Regions from separate parts of the Undibacterium sp. SXout20W genome, predicted to be linked through region 1. Evidence: predicted binding sites of a transcription regulator. Region 1 holds the regulator's gene; each other region holds the start of a gene.
The links. The regulator sigma-54, encoded in region 1, starts transcription at its own class of promoters, with help from an activator protein. The targets are predictions, from matches to a motif close to TGGCANGNAANCTGCTTT.
Positions count from the first base shown of each region.

Region 1 (5,929 bases):
ATTTCTACTGCTGCTGCCGCGATCGCTGTCATTGGCGCTGGCATCTCCCTGGTACAAAAGCGTAAATCGGTGCGTGAGATTGCCGTGCCAGTTGTGGCAACCATTGGAATGGCGCTATTTTCCTACAAGCTGGAAAATATCACTGACTGGCGTCTGACTATTTTTGGTCTGATGACCTTGTTTGTTGTCTATTACCTGCAAGACGGTATCGTAGGATTTGTGAGCGCGATGTTTGGCAAAGGCCCCCGCCACCTGATCGCTCGCACTGATGGAACGACAGTGAATGAGTCTCTGGCGATTGCTAATGCCGGTGGTGAGCGTGTCGGCGTATTGCTGAGTGCCCGCCAGTTGTTGATGCAGTTCGGTGGCTTGAAAGCATTGAACCACGTTGATTTGCAAATCGCCCAAGGCACGGTTCATGGATTGATTGGTCCGAATGGTTCCGGTAAGAGTACGATGATGAATGTACTAACCGGTATCTATAAACCAACGGATGGTGTGGTTGAATTTGGAGGACGCGTCATTTCAGGTACAACGCCATCTGCCATTGCTTTGGGTGGTGTTGCGCGGACGTTCCAGAATGTGCAGTTGTTTGGTGAAATGACGGCCACTGAAAACGTCCTGGTCGGTCTGCATAGCACCTTCCGTAGTAACGTGTTTGATGCGATGCTGCATACAACACGTTATCTGCGTGAAGAGCGTGCCGCAAGAGAACGCGCGGCGAGCATCTTACACTTTGTTGGCTTATCTGATCTGGCTAATGAAGAGGCACGGAATCTTCCTTACGGTAAGCAACGTTTGCTGGAAATTGGTCGCGCTTTAGGCTTGAATCCACAATTGCTATTGCTTGATGAGCCTGCCGCGGGTCTGACAGCGCCGGACATTAAAGAGCTGATCGCTATCATTCGTAAAATCCGCGAACACGGCATCACGATTATTCTGATTGAGCATCATATGGACGTGGTCATGTCGCTTTGCGATACTGTCACGGTTCTCGATTTCGGTCAAAAAATCTGTGAAGGCAAGCCAGCCGAAGTCCAGGCGGATCCAAAAGTGATTGAGGCTTACCTTGGCGGAAGCGTCAGCGAAGAGTTGAGTGGCACAGCCCATCCAGTAGCAACGGCGTAAGGAGAACCATATGTTAGAGATTTCAAATTTACACGCCGCGTACGGTAAAGTGCAGGTATTGCATGGTATTTCTTTGTCTGTTCCAAAAGGCAAAGTGGTGACGCTGATTGGTTCGAACGGTGCAGGAAAAACGACAACGATGCGCGCGATTTCGGGCATGTTAAAGCCGAAAGAAGGCAGCGTCCATCTTGGAGGGCAAGACATTACCGGACTTGATTCGCACAAAATTGCCCGCGCTGGTCTGGCCCATTCGCCAGAAGGTCGACGGGTGTTTGCCACGATGTCGGTCAAAGACAATTTATTGCTCGGTGCATTTCCTCGTTTTACAGGCGCGCGTAGCCGTGGCGATATCGACACGGATTTACAAAAGGCGATGGAGTTGTTTCCTCGCTTGCGTGAACGTCGTGATCAGCTTGCTGGTACCTTGTCGGGTGGTGAACAGCAAATGCTGGCGATGGCACGTGCGGTCATGTTAAATCCGGAAGTGATTTTGCTCGATGAGCCGTCAATGGGATTGGCGCCGATTCTGGTGGATGAAGTGTTCCGGATTATTCAGCGTCTCAAACAAGAAGGCATGACGATGTTGCTGGTCGAGCAGTTTGCCGCTGCCGCGTTGGCGGTTGCTGATTACGGTTATGTGCTGGAGAATGGGCGGATTTCAGTTCATGGACCGGCGGCGAGTTTGCAGAATGATCCGGCAGTGAAGGCGGCGTATCTGGGAGGAAATGCGCAGCATTGATGTTCTGGCATCTTGCGGTAGCGTTCCCGCTTGTTGGCGGCGGGAATGGAACAATCGTTCCTTCTTTAGTTTATGTCGCTACGTCGTCGTGTCACTGAAGGTAAGGGTTAGCGCAACCGCTAACCCGATGACTGATTTGGTATTAACGACCAATGTCAATTCATACAGGCATGATGCTATAACTCAATGACCCGTTTACCCGCTCAACCGCTCAACCGCTTATCTGCTTATCCGATTAACGAGCGCAATGGGTGGGCGTATGCTGGCCATACGGGTGAGAAGAAGTCCAATACCATCTCGCGCGTGACGTCCGATAAATTGGCTGGAGACCACTGCGGTTGATTGTCTTTGTCGACGACCAAAGCACGTACACCTTCTAAAACCTCACCATGTTTGAAACAGTGGCGCACCATCGTTCTTTCCATGCGAAGGCAATCTGAGACCGACATGCTAGCGCTGCGCCGCAGTTGTTCCAAAGTGACACTGATGAGTAAAGGCGAGGGTTTAGCCATCGTTGCCAGAGTGGTCTGAGCAAAGGCGCTATCGCTCTCTTCGAGCCTTTGAGTGATGTCCTTAGCGCTATCGCCAAAAAATAGTGTATCAATCTCGGCACGCTGTGTAGCAAGTTTGCTATGCGAAGGCTCAACCTGTGCTGCATAAGGACATGCAAATTCGTGAATTGCTTTACGCAGATCTGCCGCTTCGTTATTACCTAGGAAGTCTATCAGGGCAGGGATTTCAGATGTTGGAATAAACACATCCGCCAGACCCGCATAGAGTGCATCGGCAGCACCGATGATGTCGCCTGTTAAGCCTAAATAGGTGCCGATTTGTCCTGGTGTATGAGACAAAAAGTAGCCGCCACCCACATCTGGAAATAAACCAATATTGACTTCAGGCATTGCCATTTTAGTGCGCTCGGTAACGATTCGTAATGAACAATCAGGCCCAGCTTGTGCGATGCCCATGCCACCCCCCATAACAACCCCATTCATCAGGGAAATATACGGTTTTGGATAAAAATGAATTAAATGATTAAGTGCATATTCTTCAGTAAAAAAATCTTCCAACAGCGCACTATCACCTTTTGGTGTCGCAGTGCCAACATCATAAAAAAATCGGATGTCACCACCTGCACAAAATGCTTTTTCGCTACTGCTGTGAACGAACACAGCGCGAACATCGTCATCGTCACGCCATAGTAGCAAGCTGGCAGTGATGGCACGTACCATATCGAGTGATAAAGAGTTGAGTGCTTTGGGGCGGTCGAGTGTGATGAAGCCAATATGATTTTTAACTGAGGTGACGACGAATTCGCTCATAGGAGTACCAATAAAATGATCGTGTTGAAGCATCTATTTTATGCTTCACTTGAGTTGTCGTCACGACTTTTAGAAATGCAAAGTTTTGATCCTGAAACAAATAAAAAAGGACGCTATAGAGCGTCCTTGTTTTAGTGTTCCTGATAAATCAGGAGGTGGCAATTATGCCGAAGCCGGATCTGGCATGTGTTTGATGGCATCGTGGTGGTGTTCCTGGATTTTGTCTTTGTGTTTAATCACTTGACGATCCAGTTTGTCTACCAGTGCATCGATAGCTGCATATAAATCATGTGCCAGACTTTCAACATGAATATCTTTTCCGCTAATGTGCAGATTAATATCGGCTTTGTGACGTTTCTCTTTCTCCCGGAGCTTGTCTACCGTCAAGATGACGGCAATATCAATGACCTGATCGAAGTGACGCCGGACTCGTTCCAGCTTGGTATGTACGTATTCGCGAATTGCAGGAGTTACTTCGACGTGATGTCCACTGATGGTGAGATTCATACTGTGCTCCTATGGTAATGTTGCTTGCTATAACGATAAGCTCGTTTCATTAGAAATGTTTTGAGCTAAATCATATATAGCAATTTAAACCGTAAATACAAGGACGATGTTACAAAGATTTACGCATACTCACTGGTGGGATTTTCAGGGCTTCGCGGTATTTGGCGACGGTACGTCGTGCAATTACCATGCCTTGTTCACCCAGCATGTCTGCGATTTTACTGTCAGAGAGTGGGCTTTTCTGGTCTTCTGCTCCTATCAACTGCTTGATGAGTGCTCGTATCGCGGTGGACGATGCTTCCCCCCCGGTTTCCGTCGCGACATGGCTGCCGAAAAAATACTTTAACTCAAACATGCCATGTGGGGTCAACATGTATTTTTGGGTCGTAACACGAGAAATGGTGCTCTCGTGTAATCCTAGTGTATCAGCTATTTCGCGCAAAACAAGGGGGCGCATCGCGACAGCACCATGCGTAAAAAAATTACGCTGTCTTTCTACTATCGCTTGTGCAACGCGCAAAATTGTCTCAAAGCGTTGCCGCATGTTTTTGATTAACCAGCGTGCTTCCTGTAACTGCGAACTAAGCCCACTTTCGCCACGATGTTGCCGCATCAGATTCGCATACATACTGCTGACACGTAGTTTAGGCATGACATCCTGATTGAGCACTACTTGCCAACCGTCAGCCGTTTTTTTAACGATGACGTCAGGCACAACATAATCAGAACTGGTTTTCGCAAAGTCGCTACCTGGCCGTGGTTTACATGTTCGTATAACAATTTGTGCTTCGCGCAAATCTTCGTCATCACAGTCAAAAATTTTCTTTAATTTCGTGAAGTCGCGTTGCGCAAATAAATTTAATTGATTTTCAACAATATTCAATGCGAGACGGCGGGTCACAAACGGAATATGTGGCAAACGCTTGATCTGCAATGCCAGACATTCTGATGGGCTTCTGGCGCCGACACCGGCCGGATCAAAACTCTGTAGCATCGACAGCGCGAACTGTAATTCTTCAAGTTCAACGCTCAGATCGATGGGCAGACCAGCATGAATTTCTTCTAAAGTTTCCGTCATATAACCATCATCATTAAGCGCATCGATGATTAATTCCACCAGAGCCAGGTCACGCGGTTCGCGCAAACTTAGCCGCATCTGTTCGAGTAAATGCTCGCGCAGGCCGATGTGGGCAGCCTCTAACTGCCGATGTCCGTCATCATCTTCGGCATTGTATTGGCCATTGGGCGCCTCGTTGAAGCTCCATTCCTCTTCGTTGGCGCTGACACTGTCATTGACGGTAAATTCGTTGTCTGACGGTGATTCTGCTCCATTGTTGAGATTATCCTGGCCATTTGATACTTCCATGCCAGCATCAGGCGTTGAGCTGGCGCTATTGATTGCGCCGTCAGCCAAAAGGCGAACTGCATTATCCATCGGGTCGTCCACACGCTCTAATAACGGATTTTCAATCAATAAGCTTTCCAGCTCCTGATGTAATTCCAGAGTCGACAATTGCAACAGCCGTATCGATTGTTGTAATTGTGGCGTGAGCGCCAAATGTTGGGAGGTGCGTAGCTGGAGACTTTGCTTCATGATATTTTCCGTCACATGCGGAAATGCTCTCCAAGGTAAACCCGGCGCACTGATTCATTTTCAATGATTTCTTCTGGTTTTCCGCTTGCTAAAACGGCACCTTGATTGATGATGTAGGCATGATCACAAATACCCAGGGTTTCACGCACATTGTGATCCGTAATCAAGACGCCAATACCACGTTCTTTGAGGAAGCGAACAATCCGTTGAATTTCAATCACGGCGATCGGATCGACACCGGCAAATGGTTCATCTAATAAAACAAAACGTGGATTAGTTGCTAGCGCCCTGGCGATTTCAACACGGCGCCGTTCACCACCAGATAAAGATAAGGCCTGGCTTTCACGAATTTTTTCAATTTGTAAATCGGCGAGTAACGCATCGAGCCGACGTTGAATTTCGTCGCTAGATAAATACTTTTTGTTATTATCTTTTTGTAGCTCTAAAACTGCCCGAATATTTTCTTCGACGGTTAGTTTTCTAAATACAGAGGCTTCCTGGGGGAGATAAGATAAGCCCAGTACAGCGCGCTCATGGATCGCTAAACCAGACATTGGCGTACCGTCAATACTGATACGTCCATCATCAGATGCAACAAGGCCAACGATCATATAAAACGAGGTCGTTTTTCCAGCGCCA
Region 1 covers NZ_JBMPPH010000002.1:49,326-55,254, forward strand. The annotation lists gene ACO0K1_RS01890 (ABC transporter permease subunit) at 1-1,128, shown strand, start outside; gene ACO0K1_RS01895 (ABC transporter ATP-binding protein) at 1,139-1,867, shown strand; gene ACO0K1_RS01900 (enoyl-CoA hydratase/isomerase family protein) at 2,095-3,189, opposite strand; gene hpf (ribosome hibernation-promoting factor, HPF/YfiA family) at 3,352-3,696, opposite strand; gene ACO0K1_RS01910 (RNA polymerase factor sigma-54) at 3,806-5,290, opposite strand; gene lptB (LPS export ABC transporter ATP-binding protein) at 5,302-5,929, opposite strand, start outside.

Region 2 (5,929 bases), on a different contig from region 1:
AAAATGTCTCTGACAAATGATTGATCGATTTTTAATTGATCTAGTGGAAGCCGCTTTAAATAGCTTAACGATGAATATCCGGTACCAAAATCATCTAGTGAGAAGCAAACACCATGCGCTTTGAGTTGATACATTTTGTGGATCGTTTCTTCAATGTCATCAACTAACAAGCTTTCAGTTAATTCTAATTTGAGCTTGCGCGCATTAATACCGACATGGCTTATGGTAGCCAAGACGCTGGCAACAAAGTCGGTCTGGCGGAATTGTTTGGCGCTGACGTTGACGGCCATGGTAAGTTCCGCAGTGTCCGGGTCTTGTTCCCATTCATAGAGTTGTCGGCAGGCGGTTTTGAGTACCCAGTCACCAAGTGGAATGATTAATCCCGTCTCTTCGGCTAAGGGGATGAAATCTGCAGGAGAGATCATTCCTTTAAATGGGTGTTTCCAGCGAAGTAATGCTTCTGCACCAATCAGTTTGCCGCTGCTATTGACTTGCGGTTGATAGTAAAGCATGAATTGTCGCTGGCATATTCCGGTTCTTAAATCTGCTTCCATTGCGGCGCGAGCGGTAACGATATTAAGCATGTTCGGATCAAAGAAGCATAGGTTGTTGCCACCCGATGCTTTTGCTTCATACATGGCGACTTCGACTTGTTTGAGTAACTCGTTGGCGGAGTTCGTCTCGGCGCTAAAAATGTCTATGCCTATGCTGGCAGAAGTGCGATATTCGTTACCGTCGATGAAGTACGGATGCTTGAGTTGTTCTATGATTTGATTGGCACTTTTTTTGGCTTTTATTGCCGCTTCCTGTAAATGCTCGCTAAGATTTTCTAAAATCAGCGCAAATTCATCGCCGCCAATCCGTGCCAGAGTATCGGCTTTTCCAATGCTGTTGGTCAGTCTTTTCGCGACCTCTTGCAACATCATGTCACCGATGCCATGACCGTTAATGTCATTGATCGTTTTGAAATTATCGAGATCGAGAAATACGATCGCGCCATAACGTTGGCTGCGCGTATTGCTGGCCAACGCGTGCTGCAAGCGATCTAACAACAGACGACGATTGGCAAGGCCTGTCAATGGGTCGTGATATGCCAGGTGTTCCAGCTTTGCTTCGGTGGCTTTTCGTTGGGTGATATCAAGCATCGTGCCGACGTAATTGATTGTCTTGCCATCGTGTGATTGAACTGCGGTAATTGTCAGCCACTCGGGGTAAATTTCTCCATTTTTACGGCGATTCCAGATTTCTCCTTGCCAAAATCCATTGAGTGTCAATTGCTCTGACATGTCTGTGTAGTAGCTGGCGCCATGCATGCCCGATTTGAGGATGTTGGTGGTTTTGCCTAATGCTTCGTCGCGTGTGTAGCCCGTGATGCGTGTAAAGGCTTGATTGACCCGTAAAATGATGCGGTTTTCGTCCGTAATTACCATACCTTCCTGGCCTTCGAACGCAATCGCAGCGACACGCAAATCATCGTCTATGCGTTTTCTGGCGGTAATGTCTTGCAATGTACCAATGCGTCGAATGATTTGCCCATTGGCGGTTTTGTCCAATTCAATTTGTGAATAGACCCACTTAATTTTTCCGTTAATGAATAACCTGAATTCAATAGCACTTTGGTTGTCTGTGAGTGCATTTTCCCAATGATCCAATACTTGTCCCCGGTCATCAGGATGAATCTGATTAAGGATGGCGTGGCAATCCACATGACGGTCGGGAGTAATATCCAGAATGCGATAAGCTTCTTGAGAGCCAATGATTTGGTGGCTGGCATCTGCAATCCAACTACCAGTGTGCGAGATGCTTTGCGCGCGACATAGATCGGCTTCTCTGGCTGCAAGTTCTTTGGTGCGATCGGCAACGATGGTTTGCAAGCTGAGCTTTTGCTTTCTGGTATTGAGTATGAGCTTTACCATGCAAGCAAGCATCAGACTGATCAAAAACACGATACTGCTTTTAATAAATAGGCCCCCAAGCGGCTGGCGATTATTGCTATTGGCGACATCCAGATACCAGACGGCATTTGGTAGCTGCAGGACTTGCCGGACGGTGTTGTGATTTTCGAAATGCTGACTTTTTTCGATGCTTTGCCTTTTTTCCGTGGTGGGATCGTAACGCCATAGTTCATATTCGTGGCCACGTTGTGCGAGCACTTGCAGTTCTGAGTCTTTGAGTATGCTGTCAAGTGATATGACAACAGATACCATTCCCCAAAAATGTTCTTGATCAGTGCCAGTTTTGAGAAAGATCGGCAAGCGACCGATGATTCCCATCGTCCCCCGCCCAAGTAACAGGGGGCCCGCCAAGCTGAGTTGTTTGGTCTCTTTGGCGAGCAGAGCTTCAGTTTTTCGCTTAGGGTCTGTGAGTAAATTGATGCCGAGGCCAATTTTGCGCCATTCCCCGGGTACAACGGCACTGGTAATGCCATCAGGAGCTAGATATAAAGCCGATATGCCAGGGTGATAGGCGAGTAAATGGCTGGCAAAGGCATCGAAATTATCAACTTGACCATCTCGCTCCTTGATGAGTGCTGCGACTGCATAGGTGGCTGAAATTGCGTGTCCGATTTTGTCGCCTATTGCATGCATTTGCATAGTCGCTAACTCAGTGGTCGATAGATGATCTTCTATGACCTCGCTTCTCTCCAGACGAATAATGAGTGAGACACCAATCGAAATTGCCACGAAGAAAGTCCAAATCGCGCAGAGATGGGAATTGAAAGAAAATCTTCTTGAGATAGGTGGCATGCGAGGTCCATTCAATTTCGGATTGGCGGAGGAAGTGACATTCCGACGTTACGCATTTCTTGTTGCCTTATGCAACTTAAGCAAAGCGAAATTACGAAGGGGAAAGATAGCTAGTTGATAAATGAGAGTCAATCTCATTTGCCCCTAATCAGCATAGAATATGATCCGCATCAATCAATTGTTAATCGCTCATTTTAAAATGAATAAAATACAAACTAAATTATCATATAGTAATCATTTGTTCAGGGATTCATGGTTTCAGATGTTGACTGTCTGGCGGATGATAAATATCAGCTGTGAATCGGCTTCCAGATTTAAAGTAGTGCGTCATTTTTGATTGCATTGAGAAAAATTATTGCGAATGCACCAAAAGAAGGATTTTTAATCACAGTAAAAAAATACGCATTAATTTGGTGCAAATAATTTTTTCTCACCAAAATGGTGCTATCAAATTTTAGGCGAACGCGAATTAATTGTTCTAAATGCAATTAATGTATCTTTGGAAGTCAGTTTTTGTATAAATTTATTTGTTTTTGGTAGAACTAGAAGGTGGCATAGTTTCTGCTATGATTGGTAATTGAGTTTAGCCGACGCATGAAATTTGAGGGGTGAAGAGTGATGCACTCGTTTCCTTGGATTGATAAGGCTGGCATAGTGCTCAGCATTTTCCGAATTTATTTTTTGCTCTATTTGAGGAGTTTCACATGGCAATGACAGCCGCAGAAGTCTTGAAAATGGCGAAAGACAACGAAGTTAAGTTCGTTGATTTTCGCTTTGCTGATACCCGAGGCAAAGAACAGCACGTAACTGTTCCAATTTCCCAATTCGACATTGATAAATTCGAATCTGGACACGCATTCGACGGCTCTTCCATCGCTGGTTGGAAGGGAATTGAAGCGTCCGATATGTTGCTGATGCCCGATCCAAACACTGCGAACATCGATCCTTTCATGGAAGAAACTACATTGTTTATGCAATGTGACGTGATCGAGCCATCCGATGGTAAAGGATATGACCGTGATCCACGTTCCATCGCAAAACGTGCAGAAGCGTATCTGAAATCCTCTGGTATCGGTGACACAGCTTACTTCGGTCCAGAACCAGAATTCTTCATTTTCGACGGCGTTCGCTGGAAAATCGATATGTCTGGCTGCTTCGTGAAGATCGATTCCGAAGAAGCTTCCTGGACAACAGGCGAAAAACTCGAAGGCGGCAACACTGGTCACCGTCCAACTGTCAAAGGCGGCTACTTCCCAGTTCCACCAGTTGATAGTTTCCAGGACATGCGTTCTGAAATGTGCCTGATTCTGGAATCCCTGGGCATTCCAGTTGAAGTGCATCACCATGAAGTTGCTGGCGCTGGTCAAAATGAAATCGGCACCAAGTTCTCTACATTGGTTGAGCGCGCTGACTGGACACAAAATCTGAAATATGTTGTTTGGAACGTAGCACATACCTACGGTAAAACAGCGACTTTCATGCCTAAACCTATCGTTGGCGATAACGGTTCAGGTATGCACGTTCACCAATCAATCTGGAAAGATGGCAAAAACCTGTTCGCAGGCGACGGCTATGCTGGCTTGTCTGAATTTGCTTTGTACTACATCGGCGGTATCATCAAGCATGCTAAAGCATTGAATGCGATCACTAACCCAGGTACTAACTCTTACAAGCGTTTGGTTCCAGGTTACGAAGCACCAGTGAAATTGGCTTACTCTGCACGTAACCGTTCTGCTTCTATCCGTATTCCTTATGTTGCAAATCCAAAAGGCCGTCGCGTTGAAGCACGTTTCCCAGATCCACTGGCAAATCCATACCTGTGCTTCTCTGCATTAATGATGGCTGGTCTGGACGGCGTACAAAACAAGATTCACCCAGGTGAAGCCGCAACAAAAGATTTGTACCACCTGCCACCAGAAGAAGATGCATTGATCCCAACAGTATGTTCTTCTTTGGAAGAAGCGTTGGACGCGTTGAATAAAGACCGTGAGTTCCTGACACGCGGTGGTGTATTTAGCGACAGTATGATTGATGCTTACATCGAGCTGAAAATGCAAGATGTACAACGTATGCGTATGACTACGCATCCTGTTGAGTTCGACATGTATTACTCTCTGTAATTCAGAGATTATCAAAAAAGCGGGGTAATCCCCGCTTTTTTTGGTTTACGCTTTTGTTACATCTGGTAAGCTAGAATTGTGCGCTGCCCTTGCTTCGCATACACTATCAATCTATTTGTGACTACTGATTGAATATGACTCGACTATTGACTCGATTATTGACTGGCATCATTCCCTTCATCGCGTTACAAAGCGTGGCATATGCGCAGACCGAGGTGTACCTTTGCGTCGATGCAAATGGTAGGAAAGAATACAAAAATACCGGCGCGACCAAAGGTTGTAGTAAAGTTGAATTACAAGGGATTACCGTTGTTCCCGCGCCGGTGTTGCCTCCTTCTGCCAAGAAAAGCCAAGGAAAGTCAGCGTCAAGTCCAGCAGATTTTCCGAAAGTGGATGATTACACACAAAAATCCAGGGATTCGGATCGCAAGCAAATTTTGCAAGACGAGTTAAAAGCTGAGCAAAAGAAATTGAATGATCTCAAAAAAGACTATAACAACGGCGAACCAGAGCGACTAGGTAGTGAGCGAAACTACGCTAAATACCAAGAGCGAACAGCTGGAATGAAGGATGACATCAGCCGGACAGAGAAAAATATTGAAGCCCTGCAGCGTGAATTAAATAACTTGAAATAAATTTGGCGCATGTCAATGATCATTTCAGGCATGATGTTTGCGTAAAGGTCGCTATGGGCGGCCTTTTATTTTGGGACTATGTTGAAAACTCCTCTTACCTCGTTTGCCGGACTTGATTTACTCACGTCGGCAGTCATTGTTCTCGATAGTGAAAGCGGTATTACCTTTGCTAATGCTGCTGCTGAGAGCTTACTTGATAGCTCTCTAAAAGCATTAACCCATCAGAAGTTAAGTGAATTATTTCTGAATGCGGATGAATTGATGTCTGTTTTCGATCAGGCTGTCGCGCACCAATTTGCGGACAAACGCCAGGATCTGACCTTAGAACGGCAAGGACGAGAGCCGCTGCATGTTCATAGCATTGTCACTGCGTTAGATAATCCTGACTTGCCTGTTTTAATTGAATTTCGTGAAAATGTTCAACAGC
Region 2 covers NZ_JBMPPH010000057.1:7,859-13,787, forward strand. The annotation lists gene ACO0K1_RS18420 (bifunctional diguanylate cyclase/phosphodiesterase) at 1-2,684, opposite strand, end outside; gene glnA (type I glutamate--ammonia ligase) at 3,452-4,867, shown strand; gene ACO0K1_RS18430 (DUF4124 domain-containing protein) at 5,002-5,502, shown strand; gene glnL (nitrogen regulation protein NR(II)) at 5,584-5,929, shown strand, end outside.
Region 2: the regulator sigma-54 is predicted to act here: its motif matches at 3,298-3,315, upstream of glnA (type I glutamate--ammonia ligase).

Region 3 (5,929 bases), on a different contig from region 1:
AATATTACCTATCATCTCGCCGTAACGGTTGGTGGGCAAACCGTGTATTCGAAGTCTTCTTTACAGCACTATCATCATTCACGTTGGCGCAAAACTTTCTGGTGGGGTAACAACAATAATGTTGCTATTGCACACGATACGGCATATTTGATTTCGACCAAGGCCGTGCCAAATTACGACCAAACCGTGCAAATATCTCCCTCTTCAATTCAGAGTATGGCAACACAGTTTTCTGGTGCCGCCGCCGATATCATGGGGAATGGACTCGCCGTCCAATATATGCCTACGACGGGTGGTCGTAACGATATTGGCCTTTTACCTGGTTGGGCAGTAAGTTACTTACTTAGCATGAACGATACCGCCAAAAAAGTGACATTAGGAACGGCAGATATGTCAGGCAGTTGGTCGATGCACTATCGTAACCAGAATACGGATCGTCCGGTTAGCCTGATTGATTTTCCGTATATGACCTTGCTGGGGCGTCCGGGAGATACCTACAACCCGCAAACGAAGAAAAATGAAGCGTTTCCTGTGTGCGGAGGCGATTGCACGACACCATTCGAAGCCGACTCTGCTCATGAACCTGCATTAGCGTATTTGCCTTATTTAGTGACCGGTGACTACTATTATTTGGAGGAGCTTCAGTTTTGGACCATGTATGATCTGTTTCAGAGCAATCCCGGATATCGTAACAACGTTAAGGGATTGTTTCACTCAACGCAAGTCAGAGCTCAGGCATGGACGTTACGCGATCTGAGTTATGCGGCATACATAACACCAGATGCAGATATGTTTAAATCCCAATTTGCACAATTTTTGTCAGATAATTTAGATTGGTATAATGCCTCGCATCAACCGAACGGAAGTCAGCCTAATATTTTTGGCGCATTAGTTGATGGGGATGCTCGCCAATATGTGAACCTGACATCGATTGCACCATGGCAGGATGATTTTTTCACTTCTGCAGTAGGTCGCGCGGTGGAGCTGGGTTTCGATAAAGCTAAGCCACTGTTGGCTTGGAAAGCACAATTTCCAGTAAAAAGAATGATCGATCCAGGATATTGCTGGATTGGCGCTTCGGTTTATACGTTCCAAGTGACGAACCAGAATGGTGGTCCGTTTTTTACCGATATGTCGACGGCATACTTGGCAAGCAATCCACCGGCAATGACATCGACGCCGTGTGATAGCCAAGCGATGGCAGCTTCACTTGGCTTAAATCTGCATGAAATGGTTGGTTATTCGAGCTCTGCGCTCGGATACCCCTCTAATTTGCAACCAGCCTTAGCATTGAGTGCTAATTCTGGCATTACAGGCGCAAAGCAAGCGTGGGCGCTATTTAATGCCAGAGCAATTAAACCGGATTACTCTGGTGCTCCGCAGTTTGCTATAGTCCCACGAAACTGAAAATGAATTTTTTAAATCGATGAATGATCCAGAACATGCTGACATCCCAGGTCGCACCAATAGAGCAACTGATGCCAGCATGGTTATTCATTTGCATGTCGCGATTCCCTCGGTTAAAGAAGATCGGGTCATTCATTCATCTTTTTTTGAAACATTAAAAAAAGCAGTACATCGCATACTCGATTGGTCTCGTTGGCTCCTGCATCGCAAATTCCAATTTAAGAGTCATAATTACGCGCAAAGGGAATACAGTAATCGAGGTGATATTGCCATTAAATTGGTTATAAAAGAGCTATTGCAAGCACAGTTTTCCGGTGTTGAGTTGATTTTTAGCGAATCTGAGTGGGGCAAATTAAGTGAAACTGCCGTCAGACGAATTAATGAACATTCCTCACTGTTTGTCATCGCCGGTGGAGGATACTGGGTCTTCAATAAGTCGAAAAAAATCAGCCCGGCATTTCTGGCAGATTTGCCTTATTTCAATCAAGTAAAATGCCCATTGGTTGTGTTTGGTTCTGGTGTAAACTTTAATATGCCGGAAGCAGATTCGTCCATTGATGTGGATATTGATCCACAGCTACGTGCAGCGCTATTAGATTTTGATCGCCGAGTTGATTTGTTCGCTGTTCGTTGTCGCTCATCGTTTAATTTTTTTCAATCCTTAGGCTTGCAGAATGCCCGATTGCTCTGTGATCCAGCCGTATTCAAATCAATGTCCGGGGAATTTCCTAAACACAAAAATAATGTGCTATCGATAGGCCTCAATTTTGCATTTCATGGCAAATTTGTTGAGAGTTTGTTAGCGAGGAACATCCTGATTTACATCGAATTTCTCAAAATCGTTAGTCAGCACTTTAAAGCTAAATTTTATTATTTCATTCATTCAGATGAGGAATTTTTGGTTGCAAAAATCCTTCAATCTGCAGGTGTTAAATTAACCGTGGTAGATGTTTCCGCCAATGATCTGGCTAATGCTTATCGCCAAGTGGATGTGCTGATTTGTCAGATGATGCATTCTAATATTTTGAGTTTTTGTGCTGGTGTGCCAGCGCTCAATATTGCTTACGATTCGAAAAATATCGGATTTAATGATTTGATTGGAATGCAGGAATTTTGTGTTAGTGCCCATCTAGTGACTGTGGAAAGTCTGGTTGAAAAAATGACCAAATTGATTCAATCTCGCACGACACTCAGTCAAAATATTGCTACAAAAAAGGCTACGCTCGCCATAGAAATGCAGAATTTCATGCGTGATTTAGGCGATATTGTGGCAAATTATCCGAACAACGCGAGTAAGTTGGCAAAGCTTGCTGGAAGTTAAAATATAGTGCTAAAAGACACTAATGTTAGTTTTAACACAGAACAATGCAAAGTAGCGGAGAGCGCTAAGCCAAGGCGTTGATCAGCTTGAAAATGTTATTTCGAGGGGTATTTGGATAGATGTATGCATATCCAATGGTTCATTTTCGCGGAAGTGCCAGACATTTTTTTTCCATAGAAAAGTATAAATATTACGTTACGAAAAGAGTATTTTTTTGAGAAATTCTTTTTGTCAGATTTTTTTACACAATACCCTTAAAAATTCCAGAAATGTTTTTAACTCATTGATTTTAAATAGTTTTAATTTCTGGCACACTAGTTGCTTATATAGTTGTGTAATGAAAATTTCATTGAATTTTTAACTTAACTTTGTGGATGAAAAATGAAAGCATTTAAATTTTTATCTTTGATTGCTGCAAGCGTTGCAGTTTTATCATGTATTTCGGTTCAAGCGTCATCCCTGAGTAGCGAAGACGGTACAGATGCAAACGGAACTGTCATTAATCTTACAAGCCAAAACGTCAAAGGCGGAAATCTGATGCCGCAGAATGTTTCTGGCTTCAATGGCGCTACACGTCCAGGTGGCGTAGTCGGTAATTGGTTGGCAGGGCAGCCAGGATCCAATGCAGTTTTAAGCTTGGTCAATATCGCTAATGGCATTTATGGTTATTCAGACGTTAGTTTCTTATGGGGAACGCCTGATGACTATAATACATTGATCGTTACGCAGAAAAACGGTGCTAAAACAACGTTGTCTTCTGGTATGTTTGATTGGACAGCAAACGGCTATGTAAATATCAAAGAAAGTGGCTCACCAATTGTTTCACTGACTTTTGAATCAACTAGCCCATCTTTTGAAGCTGCAAACTTCGAGGGTACAGTAGTTCCAGAGCCAACTTCCATCGCTTTGCTTGCTCTTGGTTTACTTGGTTTGACTGCAATTCGCCGTAAATCAAACAACATGTAATTTGTTTCCTGCAAAAAAAGCCCGCTTTGTGCGGGCTTTTTTCATTTTGTGGCAGTGAATGCAGGTCATAGCGCGATGCGTCGCATTGGCATGTGTCATAGTTTGAATCGTTCGGGTTAAATTGATTACACTAGGGCTGTGGCAAGGGTACATTGAATTCGACTTGCTCGTTGTAAAAGTAACTTGGTAAACAAGTAATGATGGGCTAATAGCGGTGGGAGACGCTTAGGCAATCTTTAATGTTTATATAATCCTCTTTAAGGTAGTATTACTTTGAAAATAACACTACCTTACTCATCACTGTTGGCTGTCGCCTTCTAAACCCGTCTAAGGGTTTGTCCATTATTTTTCTCTGGAAAAAGCTGCCATAAACAATGCGCGTGAAATATATAAAAGACTTTTTAAGGGGAGAGTACCTTTGGAAAATGCCATTAAGAAAAGAGGTATGCTAGCCAGGAATTTCCCTGAAAAGAAAAGATTACAACCAGTTTGAAAAGAATGTTGGCCACGAATACTTCTGATTTCAACCTTTGATAATTTATCCTTTTGTTCGACGAGGTGTTTTTCAAGCATAGGAAAAACGATCGAATGTGATAGCACCTGGTGGCGCTTCATTAAGCTCCCCTTGCTATCGTAATAATGAACCAAGATATCTTTCAAAATCTGGACTTTACCACGCAACGCAAGCTTGATCCAAAGATCTAAGTCCTCGCCGACTTGAAGCTTTTCATCAAATCCGCCCAACTCCAGTACTAATTTTCTATAGGTAAGGACGGTTGGGGTTGGCAGAAAATTATAAATTAACAGCGTTTTCCATGAGTCATTTCCCTCAACTGGTGGCCGATTGATATGCCCCACTTTGAGGAATTCACCGGACTCAGAAACCATTCTACTATTGCAAGAAATCAAACTGATTGAATTATCAGATTTCAATTCTGCTATTTGTTTTGATAGTTTTCCTTCAAGCCAGATATCATCAGCGTCGAGAAACGCTAAATATTTTCCTCGTGATGACTGGATGCCAACATTACGTGCCGCCGATACGCCGCAGTTCGTTGGCAATTTTAGTACACGAATGACTGGATGAGTCAGAGCTAATTCATTACATAAATCATATGTCTGGTCAGAACTTCCATCATCAATAATGATGATTTCAATCGAACTAATGTTCTGTCGTATGACCGAATCAACCGCTCTGGTAATAGTACGGGCGGCGTTGAAAGCGGGGATGATAACACTCACTTCCATGCAATCAACTTGATCAAAAAGATTGGTTTGTGCTTGGGTCATAATTTTTTTGTGTTTAAGCGCCACACCAGACTTTGAAAACTACGTACTATAAAAGCGGAAGGGGCGTTGTTATACCAAGCACCTCGATAAAACAAATGTTCTTCGCTTCTAATCTCATTTTTCCCATGGGATGTACCTTCTCCACGGTCTATCGTATGAACTTGATGTTGTATTGCCATCGAATAAATATATTTAAGTAAGAGCCTTCCCGGGGAATATTTGGCCATAGAAGGGTTATAAACAGGAAACCAATATTGGAGAATGCCATTGCCCATGATGCCAAAATGACTGGCAATCCACTGATCACCTGCATAGAGTTCGGATAGAAGCCCAGTACAAGCGGGTGATTCAGTGCACAACAATTGTTCCAGAAGTTTTATTTTCCACGAGTCTGCTAACGCGTCTGGTACTCCAGTACGTGCGTATTGGCGTCGTTTTTGTTCAATTAATTGACGTAGATTCGACGGTCGATTTATGAGCTGATTGAAGGTGAACCGAATTGGGCCAATCTCTTCAATTAGAAGTTTTTCGCGGCGATGGACTTCACTGCTTTGCTTTTTATTAAAAATCCCAACACTACGATCACTTGGACTAATTTCCCGGCAAGGGATTCGTAACCCGATGCGCGGCTGTTCTCCGGTCAAGCCATATGTAAGTTGGTGTTCATCCAGATGCGAAAAATTAATATGATTCAATCGCGCCAAAGTGAGCAGTTGTAGCGGCGTAATTCGTAGTGATGTTGGGGCAATTAAACCAAAATAGTCGGTCATTTGTCCGCCAACTGGTATCGCTGACTTCAATATTTTCCACATCCAATTTTTAAATTGAAATGGGAAAAAACCACAAATCTGGTTTTGATTTTCGAGAATGCAAACACGTACATTGGCACCAGTTTTCTCGACAGCATAAACATAGTGAAAACTGAGAAAGGGTGAGGCTAATTCG
Region 3 covers NZ_JBMPPH010000009.1:37,237-43,165, forward strand. The annotation lists gene ACO0K1_RS07120 (hypothetical protein) at 1-1,407, shown strand, start outside; gene ACO0K1_RS07125 (polysaccharide pyruvyl transferase family protein) at 1,427-2,728, shown strand; gene ACO0K1_RS07130 (PEP-CTERM sorting domain-containing protein) at 3,110-3,694, shown strand; gene ACO0K1_RS07135 (glycosyltransferase family 2 protein) at 4,037-4,984, opposite strand; gene ACO0K1_RS07140 (GNAT family N-acetyltransferase) at 4,981-5,929, opposite strand, start outside.
Region 3: the regulator sigma-54 is predicted to act here: its motif matches at 3,036-3,053, upstream of ACO0K1_RS07130 (PEP-CTERM sorting domain-containing protein).

Region 4 (5,929 bases), on a different contig from region 1:
TCGCCGCCATGGCCAGTTATCTCGATGCGAAAGCCCATGATGGGCTATGGTTTGTCCGTATCGAAGATCTGGATTTCGACCGTAATGTCCAAGGTGCTGACACCCATATTCTGCACTCATTACAGCGCTGCGGCATGCAGTGGGACGGCGAAGTCACGTGGCAAAGCCAGCGCCAGTCACTCTACCAGCAGGCAATTGAACGCCTTGCCGATCAGGTTTATCCTTGTGGGTGTTCTCGCAAAGAAATTGCCGACTCCCGCCTTCGTCGAGGCGAACCAGTCAGCCAAATTTACCCCGGTACCTGTCGCGAAGGTTTAACCGCAGGAAAAGCACCACGCGCATGGCGCCTCCGCTTACCCCAACCGCATCACGTTGTTCATTTTGAAGATCGCTACCTCGGTCCACAACAACAGGACATCAGCACCGAGGCGGGCGATTTTATCCTCAAGCGCGCCGATGGCTTTTGGGCATATCAACTTGCTGTTGTTGTTGATGATGCAGAACAAGGGATGACCGATATCGTCCGTGGTGCCGATCTGCTCGACTCCACTGCACGGCAGATTTATCTTCAGCAGGTCTTGGGCTTGCCGGGCGTGCGGTACCTGCACGTGCCGGTGGTCAACAACGATCTCGGCGAAAAACTCTCCAAGCAAACAGGGGCGTTAGCTTTTGATCGTGGCGACAATGATCTACTGCACGATGCTTTGCTCCCAGCCGCGCATTTTCTGCAATTGCCAGTGAGCACCCATTGCACGACGATCAGCGATTTTTGGAGAGAGGCGACGACGCTTTGGCGTCAAAAGAGGCTTTAACGCGCGATCAAGATCACATAATGTGACGGCGAGCTGAGCAAGGCGCAACATCAGCTCGCGTCGTTAGTGAGGCTTATTTTTGATACAGCGGTTTAAAACTTTCCGGCGGTTGATTACGTGCCGTGGAAGAAACCGGTCCCTTTGTGCTGGTCACAAAGGCAAACTTGGACTCATCAATTTCATTGAGCTTTAAAAATGCCAGATGATAGTAAAATTTGAGTGGGTTGTCGGACGAGAACATGTAATACACGCCCATTGCATTACCGGCCTCTGTTTTAATCAAAGCGTTTGCTGCACCTGTCAATGCCAACTGGCGTGCCAAGGATGTTTGCAAGGCTTTTTGGTCCTCTGCTGGCATGTCGTTAAAATTAATAGTCTGATCAAACACCTCCGTGGGCAACACTGAGTAGCCTTTCGGGGATTGAGCAACACAAATGGTCCGTGTGCCATTGACCACCAAAAATGGCTTCAAGCGATCACTATTACGTGTGACCACCGTCGACGCAGTGCCTGCATCTCTGACCATTTTTAAGAACGCCGCGGCACTGGTGGGGAGACATTTATTCGCAAATTCTTGCGCCAGCTCCGAAATCGTCGACACGCTATTAAAGGTGCTGCTAATGACAATATCTTCTGCCGATGCTGAGAACGGAAAAACTGCCCATAACACCGCTAACATTGCCGTACGCTTGAATACCATCACTACCCCTTTTATTTTTTAATTAAACAACAGAAGTTACTTCGGTGCGTATTTCCACTCACGACGCAACAAACCAAATAATGCGGTATCCGATAACACGCCATCCACGATCCAGCGTTCCCGAAGATACCCCTCCTTCACAAATCCCAATCGCTCAAGGCACGCCATCGACGCGGTATTACGTGGGTCGACATCCGCTTCAACACGATTCAGATGGAGATGATCAAATCCATAATTCAGTAATGCAATCAATGCCTCGTGCATGTAGCCTTGCCCCCAATAATTCGTGTCCATGCTGTAACCAACCTCAGCATGGCGACATTGCTCATCAAATTTAAACAGACAACAATCACCAATAAAGCGATCAGCGTCACCCAGCGTTAATGCCAAGCGCAAAAACTGCCTATCCTTCATCCCAGTATCAGTTCGCGCCAATGAAGTGTGTGCAGTTTCAACTGAGCTCCAGACTGGCGTACTTCCATATCGCATCACTTTGGGATCAGAATAAACCGCGAACATATTCTCTGCATCCGAAGTCCGCAAAGGACGCAAACGCAAACGACGTGTTGTCAGTTGGATTTGTGCAAAATCAAGTGGAACTTCTCTCATCAATATCTTCAATCGTAAATAATGTCGTTTAGCAGACGGATTCTGACCATCGACCGACGCACGTTCAAGAACTCAATTGGTTTCTGAAGTTTAAAGCAGCACAAAATATTATAATAAAATCATAAAATTGAATAGGCACGGTATTGGGTCTTCATTGCCTGCTTTTCGATCATCATGTACGGATCACCACCAGCTTCTCGCCAACCTGCGAGGCAAGATACAAACTCGTAGGCACCCTAAAATCAGCGCCCGCCCCCCCAAAAAAACGCCCACATTATTTTGTCGATATCTTTTACGTATTACAGCCATATTTACCAACAAATCAATACAACTCATTGATTTTCATATATAAAATAATTTGGCACACAATTTGCTTAAGAACTCAGTTAGCAAATTTAGAAACAATTAGAAAGATAATTATGAAAAAACTTACACTTGCTTTGTTGATTTCTGGCAGCTTAGTCTCGTCAATGGCTAATGCCACTGTCGTGAACTCACTGGTCAATGTCGACAACACTTTCAACATTTACATCAGCACAAACGATTCGACCCTTGGAACCTTGTTCAGTGCAGGCAATAGTTGGCCGACAACTTACGCTGGCAGCACGAGCCTGAGCAGCGGCGTAACCAATTACCTGCATTTAGTTGCTGTAAATCAAGGTGGTCCTGGTGGCTTTCTGGGTGAGTTCACACTGAGTGATGCAAATTTTGCGTTCGCCAATGGAACACAAACCTTATTGACTGGCGACGCTGGTTGGAAACAAAATTTGACTGGATTTGGCAACGCTTATAACCCAACTGTCAATGAAGGCGTCAATGGCGTGGGACCATGGGGTACACGTGGCGGTTACAGCGTTCAACCGACATGGGTATGGAACTACGTTAGCAACGGCAGCAGCGACTATAATACCGTGTATTTTTCTGCTGCAATTAATGCTGCCGGAAATGACGTTCCTGAGCCAGCATCTATGGCTTTGCTCGGATTGGGTCTGGCTGGTTTGAGCGTTATGCGTCGCAAGGCCAAATAAGTCGAAAACGATTTGCAAGGAAATAAAAGGGAACTTCGGTTCCCTTTTATTTCCTGTGACTATAAATTATTCGACCAGACTTTTACAAGAACACCAAGCATTCATTTCCTTGCTATCGTACTGGTCGACATGTCAAGTTTGAACTTTTGCGCATATTTGGTAATGTATAACGAATGTGTCGCTGAGCGCGATGATGCGAGTTTTTGACATTATATTGAGAGCTAATCTTTGGCAATACCTTCTCAGGTGCCATTGATTTGACGGCGTCGCATGCTCAGACTGTGGCTGATTGAAGCAAAATTACCGTCGACCATAACAATAAGAAATGAGTTTAGACCCTGCAAAACGAACTGATACAGCTACTAGCTGGTCCCGCCGGCGGGAATCGAACCCACATCTTACGCTTAGGAGGCATACGTTCTATCCATTGAACTACGGCGAGACACGGTGCGAACATACTTAACAGCTGTTCAACAAGCCCGCCATCTTACCTGAGGGAAGCAGAACAATCAAATCAACGCTCAGATACACCGATTGATATTCAGCTTACAGCAAGGAAAATAATTAATTCAGCACTTGGATACGCTGATTTATTTTTCAGCTTCCAGCAAAGGCAATCATTTATTTACGCAAGCTCGAACAAAATTTCAACAACGACGCTACAGCAAAAATTGCTAAGAAAAAATTGATTCCGCTGATCAATATTACAGGAAATTAACACGACATTTAGTGATGTTTTTAGAATCACTAAAAATAAAAAAAACCAGCAGAAGTTGATTGCGAAAAAATTCAAATCGCCTATCCTGAATCAATAAGCGAGCATCTGCCTGCTTCAATTTACAGTTTCTATTCAGTTTCAACTTCTGCCAGACCTCTGACGTCACAACACTTCGATTTAACTGCAAAACATTCTTCCAAACCAACTAAGTCAAGATACTTTTCAACAGATAAAAAGCAATTACTCAAAATCAGTTTTGCATTCAAATTTAAATATTGGAGGCAATATGCACTTGTTACGATCTAAAGTCATTGCGTTAACTTGTTTGTTTTTTTGCGCAAGCCAGACCACGCTATCTGCCGCTGAAACACTGGTCACTGAAGACAACCCGCCATTTAACATCGTCAATTTTAAAACCGGTGAAATCACGGGCATTGCAACGGAGAAAGTCCAGGAATTAATGCGACGTGCTGACGAAAAATATACGATATCTGCCTATCCGTGGTCACGGGCGGTGCAGATGACACAAAATAATTCTGATACTTGTGCCTTTTCTACGACCCGTACTCCCGGGCGTGAAAATCTTTACAAATGGATAGGCCCACTCATTAAAAATAACTGGGTGATTTTTGCCCGTGCAGATGACACGCGGCACCCTAAAAATATTGATGATTTACGAACTTACGTTATTGGTAGTTATCGCAACGACGCAAAGGCAGAGTATTTTTCTTTAAAAGGCATAGACACTGATCTGGCAAATGCCGATGCTGATAATCCACGTAAATTAATCGCTGGCCGGTTCGATTTTTGGGCTAGCGGAGAATTACATGGAATGGAGCTACTTAAACAACAAGGACTGACAAAATTGATTGTTCCTCTATTCACATTTAATCAAGTTGACATGTATTTGGCGTGTAACCTGAGTATGGCTCAAGAAAAAGTCGATAAATGGAACATGATTTTGAAGAATATGGAAAAAGACGGTACAAGCAGTGCCATAGAGAAGAAATATAAATAAATCCATGTAGCGGATCTCCCCAATATATTGTGGCAAAATTAACAATTCCTGCACCGAAGGGAAGTCCGCCGCCCTATTTCCACAGATTTATCTACCCATCGACAGAACAGCGGACGTCGAATGCGAGCTGGTCTCGCGTACAATACGGGTTTTCTCCAATTTAGTCCTGCGCTTTAATGCGCTGACCTCACAGGTATTTATGGCAGTTATCTCATTAAGCGATGCCCAATTGGCATTTGGTCACGTTGCTCTGCTCGATCATGCAGAGTTTTCTATTGAAGCAGACGAACGCGTAGGCTTGATTGGTCGCAACGGAACTGGCAAATCGTCGCTGCTCAAAATTATCGCGCGCACTTCAAAAATTGACGATGGGCTTTTGGTCATGCAACAAGGCATCAAAATTGCCTACGTCGAACAAGAACCACAATTTTCACAAGACTTATCAGTTTTTGATGCGGTTGCCTCAGGACTTGGTGAGTTGCCTGCGTTGTTACTGGAATACGAAGAATTAACCGGGCAGTTTGGTGGCGATAACGACGATGCACTGATGGAACGCATGCACGACATTCAGGTCAAGCTCGATGCGGCAGATGCCTGGAGTCTGAATAACAAAGTTGAAACCACACTCGACAAACTCAATCTGGCCAAAGATGCCATCATGGGTACCTTATCTGGTGGTATGAAGAAACGCGTGGCGCTGGCTTGCGCGCTGGTGAGTGCACCAGATGTCTTGCTGCTTGATGAACCAACCAACCATCTGGATTTTTCCTCGATTCAATGGCTGGAAGGATTATTAAAGGATTTCAAAGGTAGCGTACTGTTTATTACCCATGATCGTAGCTTTCTCGACAACGTAGCGACGCGTATTATCGAGCTCGATCGAGGTAAATTGACCTCATTCCCCGGGAATTTTACGACTTACCAAACTCGTAAAGAAGAACAACTGGAAATCGAAGAAGTTGAAAATGCGAAATTCGATAAATTCCTGGCGCAGGAAGAAATCTGGATACGCAAAGGTGTCAAGGCTCGCCGTGTACGTGATGA
Region 4 covers NZ_JBMPPH010000021.1:5,377-11,305, forward strand. The annotation lists gene gluQRS (tRNA glutamyl-Q(34) synthetase GluQRS) at 1-812, shown strand, start outside; gene ACO0K1_RS12020 (hypothetical protein) at 886-1,512, opposite strand; gene ACO0K1_RS12025 (GNAT family N-acetyltransferase) at 1,549-2,121, opposite strand; gene ACO0K1_RS12030 (PEP-CTERM sorting domain-containing protein) at 2,541-3,149, shown strand; tRNA gene ACO0K1_RS12035 (tRNA-Arg) at 3,517-3,591, opposite strand; gene ACO0K1_RS12040 (substrate-binding periplasmic protein) at 4,154-4,885, shown strand; gene ACO0K1_RS12045 (ATP-binding cassette domain-containing protein) at 5,085-5,929, shown strand, end outside.
Region 4: the regulator sigma-54 is predicted to act here: its motif matches at 2,481-2,498, upstream of ACO0K1_RS12030 (PEP-CTERM sorting domain-containing protein).